DNA from 2 places in the Paenibacillus sp. FSL R7-0331 genome. Region 1 is predicted to be linked to the other one. Evidence: a T-box and tRNA genes for the amino acid it is inferred to sense, from the RefSeq annotation. Region 1 holds a T-box; the other holds one or more tRNA genes.
What was found. The T-box of region 1 lies ahead of tyrS (tyrosine--tRNA ligase). A T-box ahead of a tRNA ligase gene usually reads a tRNA of that ligase, here a tRNA-Tyr.

Region 1 (12,033 bases):
GGTTCTCTGGAAGAGAAGCTGCAGCATTTCGAGCCGTTTACGGATGAAGCGGTGCAGTTTGCCTTTATAGCAGCGGAAATGAACCGCTACGAGGAGTTCCGCAGGAAATATCCGGCTAAGGAGCAGAACATGCTCAAGCTGACGCTCATGAACCTGTTCCAGGAGCTGGCGGTTGAAGAGGGGCTGCAGGGCTGGGCGGAGTGGGTGAGCGGCAACCGGATCGGGCTGATGACGGGCGGCGGGGAGCTGCGGACGGACAAGCAGAAGCTGACAATCCTGGCTGAGCGTTATTTGAGATGGGTCAGCGATAATCTCGGACTGTCGCTCGCAATAGGCATAGGTCCGGTTGTGGATGGACTGGAGGCCATTTCGGAGTCCTGTACCGCGGCGGAGACAGCATTGCAGCATAAGCTGTCCCTTGGCAGGGACATGATTGTACTGAGCGACAGCCTGCCGGACCGTTCCACGCTGCATTCCTACAAATATCTGCAGATGCTGAGTGAAATCGTCCGTGAATTCCGGATTGCCGACGAGAACTGGCGGCAGCGGGTGGATGAGCTGTTCCGCTGGTTCAGCAGCGATCAGATTAAGGATGAAGAGATCCACATGCTGCTGCATATGCTGATCCAGATGCTTGACCGCGAGCTTGGGCAGCTGTCGGACAGCCTGCGCAGAATGTTCGCCGAGACCGGCCTGCAGGGATATTACAGCGAAATGGAAATGCAGGCGACGCTTGAGCAGGTGCATGCTGTAATTCTGAAGTGGCTGGCCGAAATTTACCGGACTTATGTATCTGTAAATGAATCGAAGAGCTACCGGGCGATGATCAGCGAGATGAAGGTATATATTGAAGAGAATTTCGATAATCCGGATTTATCGCTGAAGCATCTCAGCGACCGGTTCCAGATCTCGGGCAAATATGCCAGCCATTTGTTTAAAGAGGAATTTGATATGAAATTCGTCGATTTCCTGACCCAGCTGCGGATGCAGCGCGCAGAATATCTGCTGGCGACGACCAGCGATAATCTGCAGGACATCGCCCAGAAGCTTGGCTATACCAGCTCGATTACCTTCGGGCGGGTATTCAAACGGGTGGTTGGAGTGACGCCCGGCGACTACCGCAAGCACCGTATGAAGCCGGGGACAAAGGCTGACAGGTAGTGCAGACTAGCTGAAACAGCGGATCAGCAACTAAATGTTTCAACGGATAGTCGGTTCCGCTGCGGCCGCTGGCGTTATACCTGATATTAATCCGGTTACCGGCCGGATTGACAACAAATTGTGAATTGGCTATACTTTCTGTAATCTTATAGTTTGTATACGTTGAATGAGCGCAGTAGCAGCTTAGTCCCTGTCACAGAAAGCCGGGGGGTGATGGAACCCGGTACACACGAGGGCTGCGAAATACACTCTGGAGTATCTTGGGTAATGCCAAGCGGAACGAAGCGAACGATAACTCGCTTATGAGTGGTACGGATCGGCTGATTTAGGCTGTCTGTGCAATTTGGGTGGTAACACGGTTAATTCAATCGTCCCTGTGTCTGAATAGACAAGGGGCGATTTTTTGCGTTTGCCGGACCGGCGGGCTGTATGACATAAATGCAGAGATTGGCGGTCCGCGGACTTTTGGCCGTACCACCGGGTGGCGCTCACCCTCCAACGTATCTCACTAACACTAACCATACCTGATCACTAACAAAGGGGTTGTACATGTTGAATATTATTGATGAACTGGAATGGCGCGACGCCATTAATCAGCAGACGGATGCAGAAGGACTGCGCGAATTGACGAAGAGCAAGGCGGTTTCGCTGTACTGCGGCGTTGATCCGACCGGGGACAGTATGCATATCGGACATTTGATTCCGTTTATGGTGCTTAGACGCTTTCAGCTGGCCGGTCACCGTCCGGTGATTCTGATCGGCGGAGCTACCGGAACAATCGGCGATCCGAGCGGACGCCAGAGCGAGCGCTCCCTGCAGACACTGGAGCAGGTACAGGAGAATGTGGATGCGCTGACTGCGCAGATGAAGAAGCTGTTTATCTCCGATGATGATGCCAATCAGGTCCGTCTGGTCAACAACTACGACTGGACCAAGAACATTAATGTCATTGAATTCCTGCGCGATTTCGGTAAAAACTTCAGCATCAACACGATGCTTGCCAAAGATGTTGTCTCCAGCCGTCTGGACAGCGGGATTTCGTTCACCGAGTTCTCGTACCAGATTCTGCAGTCAATCGACTACCTGCACCTGTACAAGCATGAGGATGTACAGCTGCAGATCGGCGGCTCTGACCAATGGGGCAATATTACAAGCGGTTTGGATCTGATCCGTAAAAAAGAAGGCAACGAAGCCAAAGCATTCGGTCTGACCATCCCGCTGATGCTTAAGGCTGACGGCACCAAGTTCGGCAAAACCGCAGGCGGCGCTGTCTGGCTCGATCCGAAGAAAACTACCCCTTACGAGTTCTACCAGTTCTGGGCGAACACGGATGACCGGGATGTAATCAAATACCTCAAGTACTTCACATTCCTCAGCAAGGAAGAGATCGAAGCTCTTGCAGCCAAGGTTGAATCCGAGCCGCACAAACGGGAAGCGCAAAAGGCGCTGGCAGAAGAGATGACCCGGTTCGTGCACAGCGAAGAGCTGCTGGAGCAGGCGAAGCGGATTACTGCGGCGCTGTTCAGCGGCGATATCCGTTCCCTGACTGCCGATGAGATCGAGGAAGGCTTCAAGGAGATGCCGACCTTCACCGCCTCCGCCGAATCGAAGAATATCGTTGAATGGCTGGTTGATCTGGGCATCGAGCCGTCCAAACGCCAGGCACGCGAGGATATCACCAAGGGCGCCATTTCCATCAACGGCGAGCGCGTTAGTGAACTGGAAGTTGACATTACCGCTGAACACGCCATTGGCGGCAAGTTCATTATCGTCCGCAAGGGCAAGAAAAATTACAGCCTCGTCAAGCTGGTTTAATCCGCAACTGATAAGTTAGGCGGCAAAAGCACACAAAAAAGGCTATTCCGGTCATTTCGCATGACCAGGGGATAGCCTTTTTTGTTTTGGTCGCAAGGAAGCCCACTCGTTTGCTCTTCTGGCGGTGCTGTTAGAAGGAAAAATCCCACTATAAAGGCGTCCGCCTCTCCTTCTTCTCGGTGATGCACTTGCCCTGTTTCGTAGGTAATGGCACGGCATCATGAATGAGCCGGGTTGAAATAACTGTACTTTTTGCAACTAAACTAGGCTAATTATCTTCGCTGCAGGTTTTAACTGCACTCTATACATTTATATTTGCCGAAAACGCCCCGAACCGGCTTTGTTGCGAAAAATAGATGTACAGAATACAGTTATCTCCTTAAAATGACTGAAATCCCCTGTTTTAATTGCACAAACTACACTTAAAACTCATTTGGCTCCGAAATGACTGACTAAGGTTAGAGCTTTGGCAAGGGAGATCCATCCGCTGCTCAACGCTTTACCTAAGGCAGGAACAGGAGACGGTTTGTTAGTCTCTTAATGACGTTCTATATATAGCCGGGTAACTTCCTATTCTCCCTAGCGGGCCCCAAGCTTAGTCTGCCCGTTGTTCTGCTAGTTTTCCAGGTGTCAGTTTAATCTTCAAGCTGCTCCAGCTCATCCTCCAGCCCGGCCAGCTTTTTCCGGATGGCGGCGGCAAGCTCCGCGTCCCCGTCTTTTTCCGCATGTACCAATGCTTCCTGTGCCTGGCTGATTTGATACTCCAAATAAGCATAATCGGATGAGGCGCCCGGCTGTGCTGAACGTTGAGAGTAGGTCATGCTTTACACTTCCTTTTTACATAGTAGAATCGTTCCAGGCTGTCGCCATAGTATGTCCATATTACTAGCTTGCGGGAGTATGCTCAACCTGTGAAGCTTTGTGAACAGCGCTCCTGACAGTTATCAATCAGACTTGCTGCAACAAAAAGCGACATTATTCACAGACAGGTAAGATACTTTGGTTAACCATAAGATAGAATCAAAAATTAAAACTAATTTTTTAGAAAAGTTTATTAGAAAAGTTTATAAGGGAGCTTCCCGCACAGAAAGGTTGTTATACATAATGAAAGCTTTATCGTTTCTCACGTTGGACGAAGCCAAGCGTCATCTGGAAGTACTGGGTGACAGCCGCGGCTTGGTGCTGTTTGCTTCAGCTGCTGCTGTCAGGCAATTGTCTCCGCTGGCTCCGCCGCGTGTTCTGCTCTGCTCGACCAAAGGAGAGTATACACCAGAGGGCTACCGGAGCGGCGTTGTTACCGGCTTTGAATATGATACCTCTATCGCCGAGATTACAGAAATTGTGCAGCCGCCCGTTCTGAGCAGTGCCAGGCTGAAGGCCGCTTATCTTAAGGTAAAGGACAACGCCAATGCCTTTCTGCTGCTGCTGTGTGACGGAACAGCGGGGATGGAGGAGACGATTCTTTCCTCACTGTTCTTCGTTGATCCGGATTTCAAGGTTATTGGCGGAAGTGCTGCGGATGATGAGAACGGAGAGGCTTATATCTTCATAGGCAGCCGCCGTGTTCAGAACCTTGGCGTATTCTTCGACATGTCTGTTCGCACCACACTGGTTAAAGAGAATATTTATGTCCCGACCGGCAATACGCTGCTGGTTACAGAAGCTGATGTGTTCGCGAGAACCGTGTATTCGTTCAACGGGCGTCCGGCTTCTGCGGAATATGCTCGCGCGCTGGGCGTTCCGGAAGGAGAGCTGGACCGGCATTTCCTTAGCAATCCGCTGGGTAAAAGGTATGCCGATGATCTGATCATATCTTCCCCGATGACAGTGAATCCCGATCAGTCCGTCACTTTTTACAGTCAGATTATGTCCAGTACTTATGTTGAGGTGCTTAATTCGGCAGATCCGCTGGCGGTGCTTGAAGAGACTCTGGAGACAAGCCCGTACAAGCCTTCCTTTGTGCTCAACATTAACTGTACTTTGCGGGACCAGCTGTTCACCAGAGATAACTTGTGGGCGGCGTTCGATGAGAAGATGCTCAGCTTCTGCGGCAACACTACAGGCTTCATCAGCTACGGAGAGCAATATTATAAAAAGCATGCCAACCAGACAATGATACTGCTGCTGGTTGAATAGGGGGAATCATAATGGAATGGATTAATAAACTGCGCTCTTTCTGGAAAACATCATATTCAGATCATGAGATCATGATTCCGGAAGCCGCTATACCTGCAGGAGCAGTTACTGAAGCTGACTCCGCGCCTGTACCCGCTGTACCTGCACCTGTATCTTACGGTATTCACGCCTATGCTTTGGCTGAGCAGATCCGCCGCGAAACCGGGGCTATTCTTCAGCAGGAGGGACGAATGGTCGAGGAGTTTGCAGCTCTGCGGGCGGGTGGCGGGGAATTAATCACGCAGGTCGGCGGAACCCAGCAGCTGCTGGAGCATCTGAAGGCGAACAGCGGACTGACTGAGAATCTGATCAATGATATGTACGGCAGCCTGTCCTTTTCCTCCAACAAAATCGAATTTGCCAAGGAATCCAACCTCCAGATTGCTGCCGAAATGCAGAAGGCATCGGCGGTATTTACGGAATTCGTTACATTGAACGAAGAGCTGCGCCGGCATTTCACCAGCATTGAACAGCTTGCCAGATTCATTACCGAAATCGCCGAGCAGACGAATCTGCTATCGCTTAATGCGGCGATTGAAGCAGCCCGGGCGGGCGAACATGGGCGCGGCTTTGCCGTTGTCTCAAGTGAGATTCGTAAGCTTGCCGACAGCACACGCAGCCATGTAAAAGAAATTATGGGCTCGCTCACAGGAATGACCGATGTAATGGAGCAGCTGCACAGCAAATCCGCTGATGGTACCAGGGCGATGGCCGAAACGGCCGAGCGGATCAGCCAGTCAACCGTATTTATGAACGAGATTGTGGAGGCGGAGGAAGAGGTATTTGAGCATCTGGAGAAAATTCAGGTGTCACAGGAGAGCAGCATGGAGGATGTCGAGCAGATCAACGGCGACCTGCTGCGTATTCTGGAGAAATCAGGACAGGATTCCGACCAGTTCCAGAAGCTTGTAATGGCTGTCCAGCAAAAAGCCGATCATTATCAGCAGCTGCTCAACCATCTGCATCAGATAGAGCAGCTGCAGCAGCTTGATGAAGCGCAAAGCGTGCACTGAGCAGCTGCAGCGTATGGAATGGCGATACAGCAAACCCGCAGCCGGCAGAGTTCCGGCTGCGGGTTTTTGCTGTGATTAAGCGGGTGAGGCTGTATGATAGAGGCGCTGTTTATGCTATAGTTAACAGTAAGCTTTACGAAGTGACAGCAGACCTGAAAGGGAGTACTTCATGACACAGTTTGTCTACAAGCAGATTATTGATGACCTCAAAATGAAAATTTTTGCCGGAGCCTACCCGGATATGCGCCTGCCGGATGAACGTACGCTTAGTGAGACGTATGAGGTCAGCCGCAGCTCAATCAAACGCGCACTCGCCAAGATGGAGAGTGTCGGCATTATTTTCAAAAAACGGGGCTCAGGCACCTTTATCAATCCCTTGTACATAAAAAATGAATCGATCTTTAATTATGAAGGCTCCAATCTGGGAGTCACCGACAATTTCCAGATGCATGGCACGAGGCCCAAAGTCAAAGTGCTGAAATTCGAGGTCATCCCTCCAACCAAAGAGCTGCAGCGGGATTTATTCCTCGGGCCCCATGATTTCGTATACCGGATCGTCCGGCTCCGTCTGTTCGACGATGAACCGTTCATGATTGAGACCGGTTATATCCCGATCAAAATTGTTCAGGACCTCAATCAGACGATTATCGAAGGCTCGATCTTTAATTATCTGGAGGATTCGCGTAATCTGGCGGTGACCAAATCTTTCCTGTCTGTTTTTGCAGAACCGTCCGAGCCGGGTGACCAGGAGCTGCTTAATCTGGCGCCGAATGAGCCTGTCAGCATCATGGAGGGGATTTTCTTTCTTGATAACGGTACTCCGCTTGAATTCTCCCATATGAGATTCCACTACAAATATCTGAAATTTAATACCTTTGTATCGGTTACTTAAGCGCAGGTCCGGGAATTTTCCCGGGCCTTTTTGTTATCAACATAACAGTAATCATCCTCTAACAAATAGCCTTTAGGATTCGGTGAATGTAAAAAACTGGCGAAAGACATAGCGGAAGAGCGTTTTCCCAGACAATTACCTGCACATTTCATACTATGTTCAAAATTTCACAAAATTGGACCGTATCACTTGTCTAAAAGGTTGTATTTATTTTTATCAGAGGTATGATGTACCTGTAGAGAGAAAAGATTGGCAATAATAAATACAATCAATTAGGGAGTGGAGAAAATGGGATTATCGACCATGGGTGTTGATTACTCATCAAAAACGTATCTGGAGAAGCTGGACGCTTACTGGCGGGCAACGAACTATATTTCCGTAGGGCAGCTGTATTTGAAGGATAATCCGTTGTTAAGAGAACCTTTGAAGGATGCTGACGTTAAAATCAAACCGATCGGGCACTGGGGAACGATTCCCGGCCAGAACTTCATTTATGCGCACCTCAACCGCGTTATTACCAAATATGATCTGAATATGTTCTATATAGAAGGACCGGGCCACGGCGGCCAGGTTATGGTGTCCAACTCCTATCTGGATGGCAGCTACACCGAAATTTACCCGGAAATTACCCAGGATATCCCTGGTCTCAAAAAACTGTTCAAGCAATTCTCGTTCCCGGGCGGCGTAGCTTCCCATGCTGCTCCAGAAACTCCAGGATCAATTCATGAAGGCGGAGAGCTTGGTTATTCCTTATCCCACGGCGCTGGAGCTATTCTGGATAACCCGGACCTGATCTCGGCTGTAGTTGTCGGAGACGGCGAAGCAGAAACCGGACCGCTGGCTGCTTCCTGGTTCTCCAACCGTTTCATCAACCCTGTAACCGATGGCGCTGTGCTGCCGATTCTGCACTTGAACGGCTTCAAGATCAGCAACCCGACCATCCTGTCCCGTCAATCGAAAGAAGAAATTACCGCCTACTTCACAGGCATGGGCTGGGAGCCGTTCTTCGTTGAAGGCGAAGACCCTGAACAAATGCACCCGGAAATGGCGAAGGTCCTCGATACTATCGTTGAAAGAATTGCAGCTATCCAGAAAAATGCGCGTGAAAATAACGACCTTACCCGTCCGGTATGGCCGATGCTCGTCTTCCGTTCCCCTAAAGGCTGGACTGGACCTGCGCAGTGGGATGGCGTGCCTAATACAGGTTCGTTCCGTGCCCATCAGGTGCCGATTCCGGTGGACCAGAAGAATATGAAGCATGCACCAGCCCTGCTGGATTGGATGAACAGCTACAGACCGGAAGAATTGTTCGATGAGAACGGCCGCCTGAACGCTGAACTTGCCGAAATCCTGCCTACCGGCGACAGACGTATGGGTATGAATCCTGTAACCAATGCCGGCAACCTGATCAAAGATCTGAACCTGCCTGACTTTGCCGACTATGCGCTGGACAATGCTGTTCCGGGTCAAGTGGTAGCACAGGATATGGCCGTTCTCGGTAAATACCTGAAAGAGGTAGTCCTGCGTAATGAGCCTAACCGCAACTTCCGGATCTTCGGACCGGACGAAACGATGTCCAACCGTCTGGGACCTGTGTTTGAAGTGACCAAACGCCAATGGCTGGATCAGGTTATTGAACCAAACGATGAATTCCTGGCTTCCTACGGCCGTGTTATTGACTCCCAGTTGTCGGAGCATCAGGCAGAAGGCTTACTGGAAGGCTATGTGCTGACCGGACGCCACGGCTTCTTCCACAGCTATGAAGCGTTCCTGCGTGTGGTGGATTCGATGATTACCCAGCACTTCAAATGGCTGCGCAAGGCAACCGATCAGGGCTGGCGTGCTGATATCCCGTCCCTGAATGTTGTGGCAACCTCGACTGTATTCCAGCAGGACCATAACGGCTACACTCATCAGGACCCGGGCCTGTTAGGCCATCTGGCTGACAAGAAACCGGAATTCATCCGTGAATATCTGCCGGCGGATGCGAACTCCCTGCTGGCTGTATTCGACACCGTGCTGAATGACCGTCAAAAGATCAACCTGATCGTCTCCTCCAAGCATCCGCGTCCGCAATGGTTCAGTGTAGCAGAGGCACAGGAGCTGGTTGATAAAGGGCTGAAGATTATCGACTGGGCAAGCACTGACAAGGGCGGAGAACCGGATGTGGTCTTTGCTTCCGCAGGTACAGAGCCAACTATTGAAGCCCTGGCGGCCATCTCCATCCTGCATGAGAAATTGCCTGAGCTCAAAATCCGTTATATCAACGTAGTGGACCTGCTGAAGCTGAGAAGCCGGAAGCTCGATCCGCGCGGCTTATCCGACGAAGAGTTTGATCAATTTTTCACAAAAGACAAACCGGTCATCTTCGCCTTCCACGGCTATGAAGGCCTGATCAAGGATCTGTTCTTCGACCGTCACAATCACAATCTGCATGCGCACGGCTACCGCGAGAACGGTGACATCACCACTCCATTCGATATGCGCGTGCTGAACCAGATGGACCGCTTCGATCTGACGAAGGAAGCTGTACTGAGCCTGCCGGAGTCTGCCGAGCATTCTGCCATCGCGGCTGAAATGGATGCCATGGTCAAGAAGCACAATGCCTTTATCCGCGAAGAAGGCATTGACCTGCCGGAGGTTGAAAGCTGGGTCTGGAAGGGCTTGAAATAAGGTTTGTATTGGATAGAAGGCCTGCTCCCTTGTCGGGGGCAGGTTTTTTTGTTCAGTCCGCAATCCGAATGCTGCTAACGGACCGTACAGCTTTTAATTTCTGTGTGGGAAGCATTTTCATAATCTAACGGACCGTAATGCCCTTATTGCTCCCAAATTGGGGATTAAGTCAGCAAAAGTCGGTGAATAAGCGCACTGGGGTCCGTTAGCCTGGCAAAAAGGAATATTCAGCAGAGATAAGAGCGCTGGAGTCCGTTAGAGCTTGGTGCAAGCTGGCTAATTGCTTTAAGCAGGATGAAGGCCAGACAGAAAAACGATAACTGCAGCACCATAGGTGCATCTGGCCATTAAAGGAAAAAATTTGCACCCTATTTCCAGTAGAAACGTAGTAGAAGTTATACGTACTTATGGAATTAATTAACTATAATACCAGCGTTACAAAAGGAGGCTGTACATGAACCTGAGAAGATGGTTTACCTTATTTAAGCCGCCGGTTATTTGTCTGACGGCACTTTTATTACTGCTGTCCGCCGGAGTTCCTGCGTATGCGGCAGAAGGAGGAGCGGTGCCGGCTAACGATGAGAGCCCTTCCGGAATCAGGCTATCTTCACTGGAAACCGTTATTGATTCTTATATGACTCCTGCACGCATGGAGACGACTGGAGCGGTATCTGTTGCAATAGTTAAGAGCGGTAAGATTATATTAAACAAAGCCTACGGCTTAGCGGATGTGGAGCACAATGTCGCCGCCGATACGGACACGGTGTTTGAATGGGGCTCCGTCACGAAGCTGCTGGTCTGGACGAGTGTGATGCAGCTGGTGGAGCAGGGAAAGCTGGATTTGCAGACAGATATCCGTGAGTATCTGCCGGAAGGCTTCCTAAAGAAACTTAAGTATGATGAGCCGATTACGCTGCTTAATCTGATGCATCATAATGCAGGCTGGCAGGAGCAATATACAGGTTTATATTTCTTACAGGAAAAAGATGTCCCTGATTTGGCTGAGGCGCTACAGATCTTTGAACCCCGTCAGGCTTATAAACCGGGTAGAGTAGTAGCCTACTCCAATTACGGTGCAGCGCTGGCAGGCTATATTGTTGAGCTGCAGAGCAGCCAGCCGTTTTATACATATGTTAATGAGCATATTTTTAATGTTTTGGGTATGGAGCATACCTCCATTCATCCGATGCAGCAGGATAATCCGGCAGCCGGCATTGCAAGGGACAGGATTCAGGGCTATTCATCAGAACGAGAGCTGATACGGCAGAATCAATTGCCTATCAGTATTTATCCGGCAGGGGCTGCACTCGGAACAACGGCAGATGCAGCAAAGTTCATGGCCGCGCTTATCCCGCCGGCTGGCAGCACGAGCCCGCTGTTTCAGAATAATGCCACACTTCAGGAAATGCTGACTCCAAGCCTGATGTATGAAGGCACTGATATGGCAAGAATTGCCCATGGATTTCTCGTGAACGAACACGCAGTCCGCACGCTGGAGCATGGGGGCAATACGACGGCTTTTACAAGCAATTTTGTGTTTGATCCTGTTTCCGGGTTCGGGATCATCGTGATGACAAATCAGAAGAATGAAGGGCAATATACTACGGGGCTGGTTGACAGCGTTTTTGGCACCTATAGACCGGAGTCTTACAGCGGTAAGCTGCCGGACACTACTGAGGTCGCCGGGACCTATCTTCCGGCACGGCGGGCGGTTCACGGCTTCGGGAAGATGTATGCCTACTTTAATACGGCGGACATTGTTGCTGTAAATAACCGCGAGTATAACTGGAATGAACAGCCCTCCAGCCAATTTGCACCTGATGCTTACTCTAAGGTATACTGGTCGGCCAATGAATACTTTGTAAGAAATGATCAGGGTGAGGTTGAAAAGCTTTCTATTCAAAGCAGTGATTATTTTCGCCTGACAGGTCTTGCTTTATATAGTGTAAGAATTACACTGATTGTTCTTGTGCTTGGGATAACCTATACCCTGTTTGCACTTATTAACGGATTGATACACTTCAGTAGACGTACAATCAAAAGAATGGCCGGATCGTTACCCGGCTTGGAAAAGTACCATCTATTAATCAATACTTCCAGTCTGCTTCTGGTTCTGAATATTGTTATTATGGCCTATCGTAATATTGGCTTAACTTCATACGCTACGATTAGAGTTCATCTAATAATAAACATTCTCTATTGTCTGCTGACCGCCGGATACATAGTATTACTTCTCCTGAAGCTGCGGCGCTCGGACAGCAGAAGAATGAGAAAAGCAATGTACATACTGTCCGGCCTGTCAGC
Region 2 (12,033 bases), 2.9 Mb from region 1:
AGCAAGCCCCGGTATGCGCGACAAACTGCTGGTTCAGACCAAATGCGGAATCCGTGACGGGTTCTTCGACTTTTCCAAAGAGCACATTGTACAATCGGTCGAGAACAGCCTGAAGCGCCTAAAAACTGATTATGTAGATGTATTGCTGCTGCACCGCCCGGACACTCTGATGGAGCCTGAGGAGGTAGCTGAAGCCTTTGATTATCTCGAGCAAAAGGGTATGGTCAAACACTTCGGCGTCAGCAACCTGAACCCGCTGCAAATCGAGCTGCTCAAAAAGAATGTAAAGCAGCCTTTGCTCTTCAACCAGCTGCAGCTTAGCATCATGGTCTCCGGAATGATTGATGCCGGCTTCAATGTGAATATGACCAATGCTGCATCCGTAGTGCATGATGGAGGCATTCTGGAGTACAGCCGTCTGCACGACATGACAATCCAGCCTTGGTCCCCGTTCCAGTACGGTTTCTTTGAAGGGGTATTCCTGGGTAATGACAAGTTCCCTGTGCTGAATGAAGTAATTAACCGTCTCGCAGCTGAAAAAGAGGTCGCTGACACGGCTATCGCCATCGCCTGGCTGTTAAGACACCCTGCCGGTATGCAGCCGATTGTCGGTACAACCAACACTCAGCGCCTGCTTGATATTGCCAAAGCTTCTGACATTACCCTGACCCGTCAGGAATGGTATGAAATTTACCGCGCTGCCGGCAACAAGCTGCCTTAAGCAGCTGACAAGCCTGCACAGCCGCCCACGATAAATAGAGAAGAGTACTCTTACCAGTCCCTTCGGCAGGTGGAGTACTCTTTCTTTGCTTTGCTTATTTTAACAGCAGTGACAGAATGCTTTGACAGTCTGCAGCCCTTTGCGCTATTTTTAAGTCAATATTTTAAAGTAGAACGGAGCCTGACAATGGGACTGCATTTCATAGGTTTTATTCTGCCTCTTTTAATTTTGCTGCCGAATCTGCTGTTCATCTTCTTCGCTCCGCGCAATGTCCCGCCATCACTCACAGCTCCGCCTGTAATCTTTAATGCGCTGGAACGGGCTGGTCAGATTGCCTGCTTTACTTTGCCCATCCTGTTCGGCCAGAAGATCGCTGTACAGCCCGTATCTTCTTTAGGGTGGTTAATGTTAATCTGTTTAATCTTCTACTATATGTGCTGGCTGCGCTACTACCGGTCCGGCAGAACATTCAGCATGTTATTCAAACCATTAGGACCGCTCTCTTTACCTATGGCCATGTTCCCGGTTCTTTACTTTAGTCTGCTTGCCGTATGGATAGACTCTCTTCTCTTTGCTGCAGCTGCTGTAGTTTTTGCCATCGGACATCTTGCTGTAAGCTGGAATACCTATAAGCAAATCAGATAAAATCATAATTTCATGAGTATTAAACAGGGTTAATATTCAGCTCGAAGCTATAATTCGGTATTGAATTCCCCTTCGGCCCAATACCGAATTCGTTAAAAACCTTAAAACCATTTTTACAATAAAACCTTTTGTTCAGCTCCGTGTGGGTAACCAGTGTGATCCGGCCGCCCCCACGTTCACTGATGTAAGGGAATAGAAAATTATTAAACAAGGTGCTCCCCAGGCTTTTTCCTTGAAAACCCTTCGCCACCGCAAAGGAATCAATGTACCAGCTCTCCTTCCCGTAACGATCACAAGCCTCCTTCATTTTATCCAGTGTCCCCAGAATATGAAGAATTCGCTTTATGCCAAGCTGAGCAGCCAGTGCTAATCCGCCGTTTAACAGATATTGAACAAAGCCCGGTCCCTTTGCCCCGCTTTTTTTCAGCAGAACAGCAGAAACAATTTTTCCGTCTAGAATCCCTACAAAGCACGCACTTTGCTGATAATATGATTTTGTATTAGTATAATTAAGTCTATACAAGTTTTTTTTATAGTCCTTATCCTGGGTCAAAATTAGCGGAAACAACGGATATTCTAAAAATGAATCAGTTAACAAGGCAGCAACTTCTTGTAATTCATCCTTTTTGGCCAAGCGAAATGACTTCACGTGAATCACCTCTTATATTCCTTTGATTTTTCTTATTGTAATCAGCAGATGTATAAAATAGTATAGTCAATTCATTTTATTTGTTTATTAATGAACAGGCGAAGCCTAATTGTACAGAAATGGGGTTAATTGTGGGAGATAGACGATCTATTAAAACTAAAGCATCGATAAAACAAGCTTTTCTGACATTATTAAATACTAAGGCTATTTCTAAAATAACCGTTTTGGAAATCTCGGAGCTTGCTGACATCGGCAGAAGTACTTTTTATTTGCATTATCAGGACATCTACGATTTATATAATGAAATTGAAGCTGAGATGTTTGATCAGTTAAATCAGTTCTATGATGATTCCTTTCCAATTAAGAATCATCATGATATTATGCAATTTATTAATAAACTTACAGACTACATATATCGAAACAGGACATTATTTAACGTGCTTACTAATCCGGAAGACACATTATTAACCTCCGAAAAATTTAAGCAGTTTTTTAAAAAGAAGATCTTACAGGAAATGCTTGAGGATAACAGAGATCGTATTAAATCATCATTAAATGAAGAAACTGAAAGTTTGTTTATTGCGTCAGGGGTAGTCGGGGTTATTGAGGACTGGATCGTACGCGGCATGGAAGAAGAACCTGCGGGAATGTCTCTACGTATTCATCAGCTGCTGATGAAGTTAGAAGAATAACTGTATCACTTAACGAAAATGAGTTAGTCAGTAATAAAAAAAGGGTCCCTTAGAGATTATCTCTAAGGGACCCTTTAGCTATACCGGCGAGAGGACTCGAACCTCCACGGTTTCCCACTCGATTTTGAGTCGAGCGCGTCTGCCATTCCGCCACGCCGGCGTATTCAAGCTTATTATTCCAAAATCAATGGAGGCGCCACCCAGACTCGAACTGGGGATAAAGCTTTTGCAGAGCTTTGCCTTACCACTTGGCTATGGCGCCATAAAATGGAGCGGACGACGGGAATCGAACCCGCGACCCTCGCCTTGGCAAGGCGATGCTCTACCGCTGAGCCACGTCCGCATAAATGGCTGGGGATATAGGATTTGAACCTATGCATGACGGAGTCAAAGTCCGTTGCCTTACCGCTTGGCTAATCCCCAATATTCATTTCAATCTTCATTGTAGTAATAAAAGGGCGACTGATGGGTCTCGAACCCACGAATGCCGGAACCACAATCCGGTGCGTTAACCCCTTCGCCACAGTCGCCATATTAAGCTATTATTACAATTTCACACTTCAAAATTAATGGGGCGGCCGATGGGTCTCGAACCCACGAATGCCGGAACCACAATCCGGTGCGTTAACCCCTTCGCCACGGCCGCCATATTAAGCTTTAAAGTATTACATTGGCAGGGGCAGCAGGAATTGAACCCACACCAACGGTTTTGGAGACCGTTGTTCTACCTTTAAACTATGCCCCTAAAGATGGTGGAGGCTGATGGATTCGAACCACCGAACACGTACGTGAGCAGATTTACAGTCTGATGCGTTTGGCCACTTCGCTAAGCCTCCACAGATGGTGCCGGCGAGAGGACTTGAACCCCCAACCTACTGATTACAAGTCAGTTGCTCTACCAATTGAGCTACACCGGCATATTCTATTGTAACAATCATGGTGGCGCGGGAGGGAATCGAACCCCCGACACAAGGATTTTCAGTCCTTTGCTCTACCGACTGAGCTACCGAGCCATATAAAGTTGTGATACAAATGGCGGAACCGACGGGATTCGAACCCGCGATCTCCTGCGTGACAGGCAGGCATGTTAGGCCAACTACACCACGGTTCCAAATAATTGCGGGGGCAGGATTTGAACCTGCGGCCTTCGGGTTATGAGCCCGACGAGCTACCGGGCTGCTCCACCCCGCGTCAGTAAAAAATATATATGGTGGAGGCTGAGGGGATCGAACCCCCGACCCTCTGCTTGTAAGGCAGATGCTCTCCCAGCTGAGCTAAGCCTCCATCAAAACCAGCAACTTTTATATCATATCATTTCTCAATTAAAAAGTCAAGCTTTTAAAGAAATATTGGTGACCCGTAGGGGATTCGAACCCCTGTTACCTCCGTGAAAGGGAGGTGTCTTAACCCCTTGACCAACGGGCCATACTAATGATATCCATAAGGAACGGAGAGAGAGGGATTCGAACCCTCGAGACGCTTGTGGCGCCTACACGATTTCCAATCGTGCTCCTTCGGCCAAACTCGGACACCTCTCCATATGGCTCCCCGAACAGGACTCGAACCTGTGACAACTCGATTAACAGTCGAGTGCTCTACCAACTGAGCTATCAGGGAATATATACAGGCTTGATCACCTGAAAACTGAATCCGAAACGAATCTGCGAATTAATGTTGGATAAGCCCTCGACCGATTAGTATTGGTCAGCTCCATGCATTGCTGCACTTCCACCTCCAACCTATCTACCTCGTCGTCTCCAAGGGGTCTTACTAATTGGGAAATCTCATCTTGAGGGGGGCTTCACGCTTAGATGCTTTCAGCGCTTATCCCGTCCGTACGTAGCTACCCAGCCATGCTCCTGGCGGAACAACTGGTGCACCAGCGGTACGTCCATCCCGGTCCTCTCGTACTAAGGACAGCTCCTCTCAAATTTCCTGCGCCCACGACAGATAGGGACCGAACTGTCTCACGACGTTCTGAACCCAGCTCGCGTACCGCTTTAATGGGCGAACAGCCCAACCCTTGGGACCTACTTCAGCCCCAGGATGCGATGAGCCGACATCGAGGTGCCAAACCTCCCCGTCGATGTGGACTCTTGGGGGAGATAAGCCTGTTATCCCCAGGGTAGCTTTTATCCGTTGAGCGATGGCCCTTCCATGCGGTACCACCGGATCACTAAGTCCGACTTTCGTCCCTGCTCGACTTGTTGGTCTCGCAGTCAAGCTCCCTTATGCCTTTGCACTCTTCGAATGATTTCCAACCATTCTGAGGGAACCTTTGAACGCCTCCGTTACTCTTTAGGAGGCGACCGCCCCAGTCAAACTGCCCGCCTGACACGGTCCCCGTACCCGTTAAGGGCACCAGGTTAGAACCTAGATACGATCAGGGTGGTATCCCAACGGCGCCTCCACAGAAGCTTGCGCTCCTGTTTCTACGGCTCCCACCTATCCTGTACAGATCGTACCCAAATTCAATATCAAGCTGCAGTAAAGCTCCATGGGGTCTTTCCGTCTTGTCGCGGGTAACCTGCATCTTCACAGGTATTAAAATTTCACCGGATCTCTCGTTGAGACAGCGCCCAAGTCGTTACGCCATTCGTGCGGGTCAGAATTTACCTGACAAGGAATTTCGCTACCTTAGGACCGTTATAGTTACGGCCGCCGTTTACTGGGGCTTCGGTTCATAGCTTCGGGTTACCCCTAACCACTCCCCTTAACCTTCCAGCACCGGGCAGGCGTCAGCCCGTATACTTCGCCTTGCGGCTTCGCACAGACCTGTGTTTTTGCTAAACAGTCGCTTGGGCCTTTTCACTGCGGCCCCCTCGGGCTATTCACCCTACCGAGGCACCCCTTCTCCCGAAGTTACGGGGTCATTTTGCCGAGTTCCTTAACGAGAGTTCTTCCGCGCGCCTTAGAATTCTCTTCTCGCCTACCTGTGTCGGTTTGCGGTACGGGCACCTTCTCCTGGCTAGAGGCTTTTCTTGGCAGTGTGAGATCATGACCTTCGCTACTACAATTTTCGCTCCCCATCACAGCCTGGCCTTAACAGTGTGCGGATTTGCCTACACACCAGCCTCACTGCTTAGACGGACATCCATCAGTCCGCGTCACTACCCTCCTGCGTCACCCCATCGCTCATAGCGGATTACGGTGGTACAGTAATTTCAAACTGTTGTCCTTCGACTACGCCTATCGGCCTCGCCTTAGGTCCCGACTTACCCTGAGCGGACGAGCCTTCCTCAGGAAACCTTGGGCTTTCGGCGGATCAGATTCTCACTGATCTTTTCGTTACTCATACCGGCATTCTCACTTGTATGCTGTCCAGCGCTCCTTACGGTACACCTTCAACCTACATACAACGCTCCCCTACCCCAGATGCAAAGCATCTAGCCATAGCTTCGGTGGTGTGTTTAGCCCCGTTACATTTTCGGCGCAGAGTCACTCGACCAGTGAGCTATTACGCACTCTTTAAATGGTGGCTGCTTCTAAGCCAACATCCTGGTTGTCTGTGCAACTCCACATCCTTTCCCACTTAACACACACTTGGGGACCTTAGCTGATGGTCTGGGCTGTTTCCCTTTTGACAATGGATCTTAGCACTCACTGTCTGACTCCCGGCAAGAAGTTAATGGCATTCGGAGTTTGACTGAGCTTGGTAACCCTTGCGGGCCCCGCACCCAATCAGTGCTCTACCTCCATCACTCCATTCACCGAGGCTAGCCCTAAAGCTATTTCGGGGAGAACCAGCTATCTCCGAGTTCGATTGGAATTTCTCCGCTACCCCCACCTCATCCCCGCACTTTTCAACGTACGTGGGTTCGGGCCTCCAGTGCGTGTTACCGCACCTTCACCCTGGACAGGGGTAGATCACACGGTTTCGGGTCTACGTCCACATACTAAATCGCCCTATTCAGACTCGCTTTCGCTGCGGCTCCGGCTTCTCACCTTAACCTTGCATGTTAAACGTAACTCGCCGGTTCATTCTACAAAAGGCACGCCATCACCCATTAATAGGGCTCTGACTTTTTGTAAGCACACGGTTTCAGGTTCTATTTCACTCCCCTTCCGGGGTGCTTTTCACCTTTCCCTCACGGTACTGTTTCACTATCGGTCGCCAGGTAGTATTTAGCCTTGACAGATGGTCCTGCCGGATTCATACGGGGTTTCACGTGCCCCGCACTACTCGGGATCCGTCTCGGAGAGAATATCATTTCGGCTACAGGGCTTTTACCTCTATCGCGGGCCTTTCCAGACCTCTTCGCCTACCATATTCCTTTGTAACTCCATGTGAGACGTCCCACAACCCCAGGAGGCAAGCCCCCTGGTTTAGGCTGTTCCGCGTTCGCTCGCCGCTACTGACGGAATCACTATTGTTTTCTCTTCCTCAGGGTACTTAGATGTTTCAGTTCCCCTGGTCTGCCTCTACGCATCCTATGTATTCAGATACGAGTAACTGCGAATTACCACAGCTGGGTTTCCCCATTCGGACACCCCCGGATCAAAGCTTGCTTACAGCTCCCCGAGGCAGTTTCGTTGTTCGCCACGTCCTTCGTCGGCTCCTGGCGCCTAGGCATCCTCCGTGTGCTCTTATTAGCTTAACCTCGATTTTCTCCGGAGGAGAAATATCGGACCATTGAATAAATTCAAGATCTTCATTTCCTTCACAGAAAAATTCGTATCAACTAATAACTATTTCAACTTGCTTACACAAGTTTCAGCTAAAAGATGTTCTAAAACGCAAATTCGTTTCGGTATCCAGTTTTCAAGGATCAAGGTACTTACTTGAGAGCTTAAACTCTCAAAACTGACCAACGAGTGAGTAACTAACCGACCGGTTAGATTTTAAATTTGAATGTCCCCATTGCAGAGAACGATTCTCCATAGAAAGGAGGTGATCCAGCCGCACCTTCCGATACGGCTACCTTGTTACGACTTCACCCCAATCATCTACCCCACCTTCGGCGGCTGGCTCCCTTGCGGGTTACCCCACCGACTTCGGGTGTTGTAAACTCTCGTGGTGTGACGGGCGGTGTGTACAAGACCCGGGAACGTATTCACCGCGGCATGCTGATCCGCGATTACTAGCAATTCCGACTTCATGCAGGCGAGTTGCAGCCTGCAATCCGAACTGAGACCAGCTTTGCTGGGATTGGCTCCACCTCGCGGCTTCGCTTCCCGTTGTACTGGCCATTGTAGTACGTGTGTAGCCCAGGTCATAAGGGGCATGATGATTTGACGTCATCCCCACCTTCCTCCGGTTTGTCACCGGCAGTCACTCTAGAGTGCCCAGCTTAACCTGCTGGCAACTAAAGTCAAGGGTTGCGCTCGTTGCGGGACTTAACCCAACATCTCACGACACGAGCTGACGACAACCATGCACCACCTGTCTCCGATGCTCCGAAGAGGGGCACTATCTCTAATGCTTACACCGGGATGTCAAGACCTGGTAAGGTTCTTCGCGTTGCTTCGAATTAAACCACATACTCCACTGCTTGTGCGGGTCCCCGTCAATTCCTTTGAGTTTCAGTCTTGCGACCGTACTCCCCAGGCGGAGTGCTTACTGTGTTAACTTCGGCACCAAGGGTATCGAAACCCCTAACACCTAGCACTCATCGTTTACGGCGTGGACTACCAGGGTATCTAATCCTGTTTGCTCCCCACGCTTTCGCGCCTCAGCGTCAGTTACAGCCCAGAAAGTCGCCTTCGCCACTGGTGTTCCTCCACATCTCTACGCATTTCACCGCTACACGTGGAATTCCACTTTCCTCTTCTGTACTCAAGCCACCCAGTTTCCAGTGCGACCTCAGGTTGAGCCCAAGGTTTAAACACCAGACTTAAATAGCCGCCTGCGCGCGCTTTACGCCCAATAATTCCGGACAACGCTTGCCCCCTACGTATTACCGCGGCTGCTGGCACGTAGTTAGCCGGGGCTTTCTTCTCAGGTACCGTCACTCCGGTAGCAGTTACTCTACCGGACGTTCTTCCCTGGCAACAGAGCTTTACGATCCGAAAACCTTCATCACTCACGCGGCGTTGCTCCGTCAGGCTTTCGCCCATTGCGGAAGATTCCCTACTGCTGCCTCCCGTAGGAGTCTGGGCCGTGTCTCAGTCCCAGTGTGGCCGTTCACCCTCTCAGGTCGGCTACGCATCGTCGCCTTGGTGAGCCGTTACCCCACCAACTAGCTAATGCGCCGCAGGCCCATCCCTTAATGACAGATTGCTCCGCCTTTCATTCTCTCTTCAGGAGAAAAAAGAAATTATCCGGTATTAGCTACCGTTTCCGGTAGTTATCCCAGGTTAAGGGGCAGGTTGCCTACGTGTTACTCACCCGTCCGCCGCTAAGCTTACCCCGAAGGATAAGTTCCGCTCGACTTGCATGTATTAGGCACGCCGCCAGCGTTCGTCCTGAGCCAGGATCAAACTCTCCAAATTGGTATTTAGAAAGAGCGATTGCTCATTTTGAAACATCTGACGAGAATTTACATTCTCTACTTTTGGATCTCACCGAAGTGATCTCCAGATACTCACTCGTTGTTCAGTTTTCAAAGATCAAGCTCGCCGTCGCTTTCGATTATCTCGTCAGCAGCGACCTTTATAATATATCATGCTTCCCTCGTTTTTGTCAACATCTTTTTTTGATTTCTTTTTTCCGTTGATCACCTTCTGCTTCTCAGCTTTCAAGTGTGTCGGAGGGACGAGTTATAATTTAACATAGAATTAACAACCGAGTCAACAGTTTAATTTTCAATTTATTTATTGGTATCGTTGTTCAACTTCCACACCTAAAAACCAACAAAAAAAGAGAGTACATTTCCTCTCCTTAGCTTGACCTATTCAGCTTCACAGCATGCATACCGGTGATCTTTTTGTATCTATAGTGTGTAGCGGACCGCGCGGCCTTCAGCAGCATCATCGGCCCAGGCCGTTATCTCTCTAATCTGTGAACGGGACACCAGCTTGCGCAGTACAAGCGGCAATTCAGCACCAAGCGGACTTAGACCGGAATGCTGTAATAATTCTTTAATGCTCCAGGACTCTTTGCGGCTTCCCAGAATATCCAGCAGCAGGCTGCAGCAGTCAGACATTTTGGACATAAGAGCAAACTCACAGGCGAGCAGAATAAGCTCAACTCTCTGATCAAGCGTTTCGGTGCTCACTGTCAGCTCCTCATACAGCTTGTGTACCGGGGTATTCAGACTTTTCACCTGCTCCCACACTGCCGGACTTGGAAAGAATCCCGCCTCGCTGACCTCAATCCGTGCCCAGTGATATAAGGCAATAAGTACACAATTATATGCATCCATCGTGCAGTCGGCTTCAAGGTAGCGCTTGGATTTTACATACATGTGCAGGAAACGGGCAAATTCCATAAACAATACCCGCTCTTTAAGCGGTCCCTGGAACCGGACTATTTCACGCCGCATCTCCCCCAGAATCCCCTTAGGGTCCCAGATAACCTCGCCGGCTACCAGACTGGTAAGCAGTTCGTTATTATCCCCTGCCAATACAGCCCGTTCAAGTGCAGGCAAACCTACATGCACTGTCTGCGTCCGCCGCTCACCTGCAACGGTGTGAGTCAGAACCCGTTCCTTTTCCTGCTCCTCGTGCAGCATCAGTACCACCATATCAAAATCGTGAAGCAGAGCGCTCTCAAACGAAGCATTACCCTGTTGCCGCAGTGCTATAGCGCCCAGGACAGTCTCGTCAAACGTTTCTCCACTCAATAAGGTCAAATTGGATAGTTCCATGCTTCCCTCCATCAAATTTGGCGATTTTGCGTCACGTCAGTTATAATTCTTATAAATAATAATATTCTACATAGTCATGTCAGTTCCTTCCGGAAGTCCCAACTATATTTTAGTTAGGAGCTAAGCGATATGAAGATGAAGTCGGCTAAAATCAATGCTTTTCGCACTTGGGGACTGCTGCTCACCATGGTTGGCATGGGCCTGATGATTGCCGGAACGGCAGGCATTGTATTCTGGGGATCCGCAGGGAAAATAGCTGCCGCTATCGGACTCGTTATCGGACTGATCTCGATGACAGCCAGTCTGGCCATCTATTTTTGGGCAGGCATGCTGTCTACAAGCGCTGTCCAGCTGGAGTGTCCGGAATGCGGGAAGCTTACCAAAATGCTCGGTAAAACCGACCGTTGCATGTTCTGCCACACCCTGCTTACCCTGGATCCTGCACAAGCAACCCTGACTTCCGAGCAGCTTGAAAGTCAAAAGCTTCAGCATCCCTAGAATGCCCGGCGTGCAATTCTCTTCTTATTATCCACTCCCCCACTGAAAAATCACTGAAAAATTGATGTAAACAAAGAAAGGTGCCCCAAACGGGGCACCTTTCTTCTATATACCGGATCGTCTACTTACTTATTTCCTGAAGTGTCTGCCAAGCCTCCAGCGTTCCGAAGCTGCGGGTCCAGGAAGCCACTCCGCCAAGTCCGAACGATTTGGCAAGCTCAACCCGTGATTTCAGGGAAACCTTGTCCTCAATCCATATTTTGTTAAGCACACCGTCTACTTTGTATTCCACATAATTCTGACCTGCCTCGTTATCGAAAGACGGGGTCAGTTTCTTTTCCGCCAAAAGCTCCTGAACCGTCTTCATGCCGACCGCTTTGGAGCTTACCTTCTTCTCCCCGTTCTCCATCGTCTCAGTCCAGATGCGGGTGTAGAGCGGAACACCGAGAATCAGCTTCTCGGCCGGCACATCGTCCTCCTCAATAATCCGGCTTATCGAGTTTTCAACCCAAGACAATGAGGCTACCGAGCCTGCTGTGGGGCTGGACGCCCAATGCTCGTCATACGCCATAACAATTAAAAAGTCCGCTGCTGAGCCAAGCGCTCTCCGGTCCAGGAACAGTGACCACATTTCACTATTCGATTTCGGGGTAACATCTATAGAAGTAATCAGATTTTTGGCCTGAGCCATCGGTTTTAGCTCCCGCATAAACTGCGTGACATTCTCCCCGTCCTTGGTGTACACATTCTCAAAATCAATATTAATTCCGTCAAGATCATATAAATCAGCATATTCCAGCATTTGAACAATTGTATTCATCCGCTTTTCATAGCTCGATAACGCTTCAGTGGTCAGATCCGCGTCAAAGCTGTTACTGAGCAATCCCCATACCTCCATGCCTTGCTTATGAGCCCACTCCACATAGGCACTATCGGCCTTACTGCGTACATTACCTTCAACATCCACAATACTGAACCAGGTTGGACTGACCACGTTCACCCCGGGCAGCTCTCCAAAATTAGCCGGATTAGGCTTTCGCTCATAGACAGCCTCCCAGAACAGGTTCACAGCCTTCCCTT

Region 2: it has a tRNA-Tyr gene. The T-box ahead of tyrS (tyrosine--tRNA ligase) is inferred to sense a tRNA for this amino acid. The anticodon was not compared.

The regions. Positions count from the first base shown of each region.
Region 1 covers NZ_CP009284.1:2,027,586-2,039,618, forward strand. Annotated here, with positions in the region: gene R70331_RS08370 (helix-turn-helix domain-containing protein) at 1-1,161, shown strand, start outside; T-box leader at 1,315-1,540, shown strand; gene tyrS (tyrosine--tRNA ligase) at 1,714-2,976, shown strand; gene R70331_RS08380 (hypothetical protein) at 3,612-3,797, opposite strand; gene R70331_RS08385 (FIST signal transduction protein) at 4,081-5,112, shown strand; gene R70331_RS08390 (methyl-accepting chemotaxis protein) at 5,124-6,164, shown strand; gene R70331_RS08395 (GntR family transcriptional regulator) at 6,334-7,056, shown strand; gene R70331_RS08400 (phosphoketolase family protein) at 7,345-9,729, shown strand; gene R70331_RS08405 (serine hydrolase domain-containing protein) at 10,184-12,033, shown strand, end outside.
Region 2 covers NZ_CP009284.1:6,060,258-6,072,290, forward strand. Annotated here, with positions in the region: gene R70331_RS26285 (aldo/keto reductase) at 1-721, shown strand, start outside; gene R70331_RS26290 (hypothetical protein) at 812-1,366, shown strand; gene R70331_RS26295 (GNAT family N-acetyltransferase) at 1,386-2,015, opposite strand; gene R70331_RS26300 (TetR/AcrR family transcriptional regulator) at 2,147-2,707, shown strand; tRNA gene R70331_RS26305 (tRNA-Leu) at 2,789-2,867, opposite strand; tRNA gene R70331_RS26310 (tRNA-Cys) at 2,896-2,969, opposite strand; tRNA gene R70331_RS26315 (tRNA-Gly) at 2,976-3,050, opposite strand; tRNA gene R70331_RS26320 (tRNA-Gln) at 3,056-3,130, opposite strand; tRNA gene R70331_RS26325 (tRNA-His) at 3,165-3,237, opposite strand; tRNA gene R70331_RS26330 (tRNA-His) at 3,278-3,353, opposite strand; tRNA gene R70331_RS26335 (tRNA-Trp) at 3,379-3,452, opposite strand; tRNA gene R70331_RS26340 (tRNA-Tyr) at 3,458-3,543, opposite strand; tRNA gene R70331_RS26345 (tRNA-Thr) at 3,549-3,624, opposite strand; tRNA gene R70331_RS26350 (tRNA-Phe) at 3,645-3,720, opposite strand; tRNA gene R70331_RS26355 (tRNA-Asp) at 3,741-3,818, opposite strand; tRNA gene R70331_RS26360 (tRNA-Met) at 3,825-3,898, opposite strand; tRNA gene R70331_RS26365 (tRNA-Val) at 3,916-3,991, opposite strand; tRNA gene R70331_RS26370 (tRNA-Glu) at 4,058-4,132, opposite strand; tRNA gene R70331_RS26375 (tRNA-Ser) at 4,156-4,245, opposite strand; tRNA gene R70331_RS26380 (tRNA-Asn) at 4,249-4,324, opposite strand; rRNA gene R70331_RS26385 (23S ribosomal RNA) at 4,382-7,308, opposite strand; rRNA gene R70331_RS26390 (16S ribosomal RNA) at 7,592-9,139, opposite strand; gene R70331_RS26395 (nucleotidyltransferase-like protein) at 9,580-10,455, opposite strand; gene R70331_RS26400 (YgzB family protein) at 10,585-10,953, shown strand; gene R70331_RS26405 (glycosyl hydrolase family 18 protein) at 11,075-12,033, opposite strand, start outside.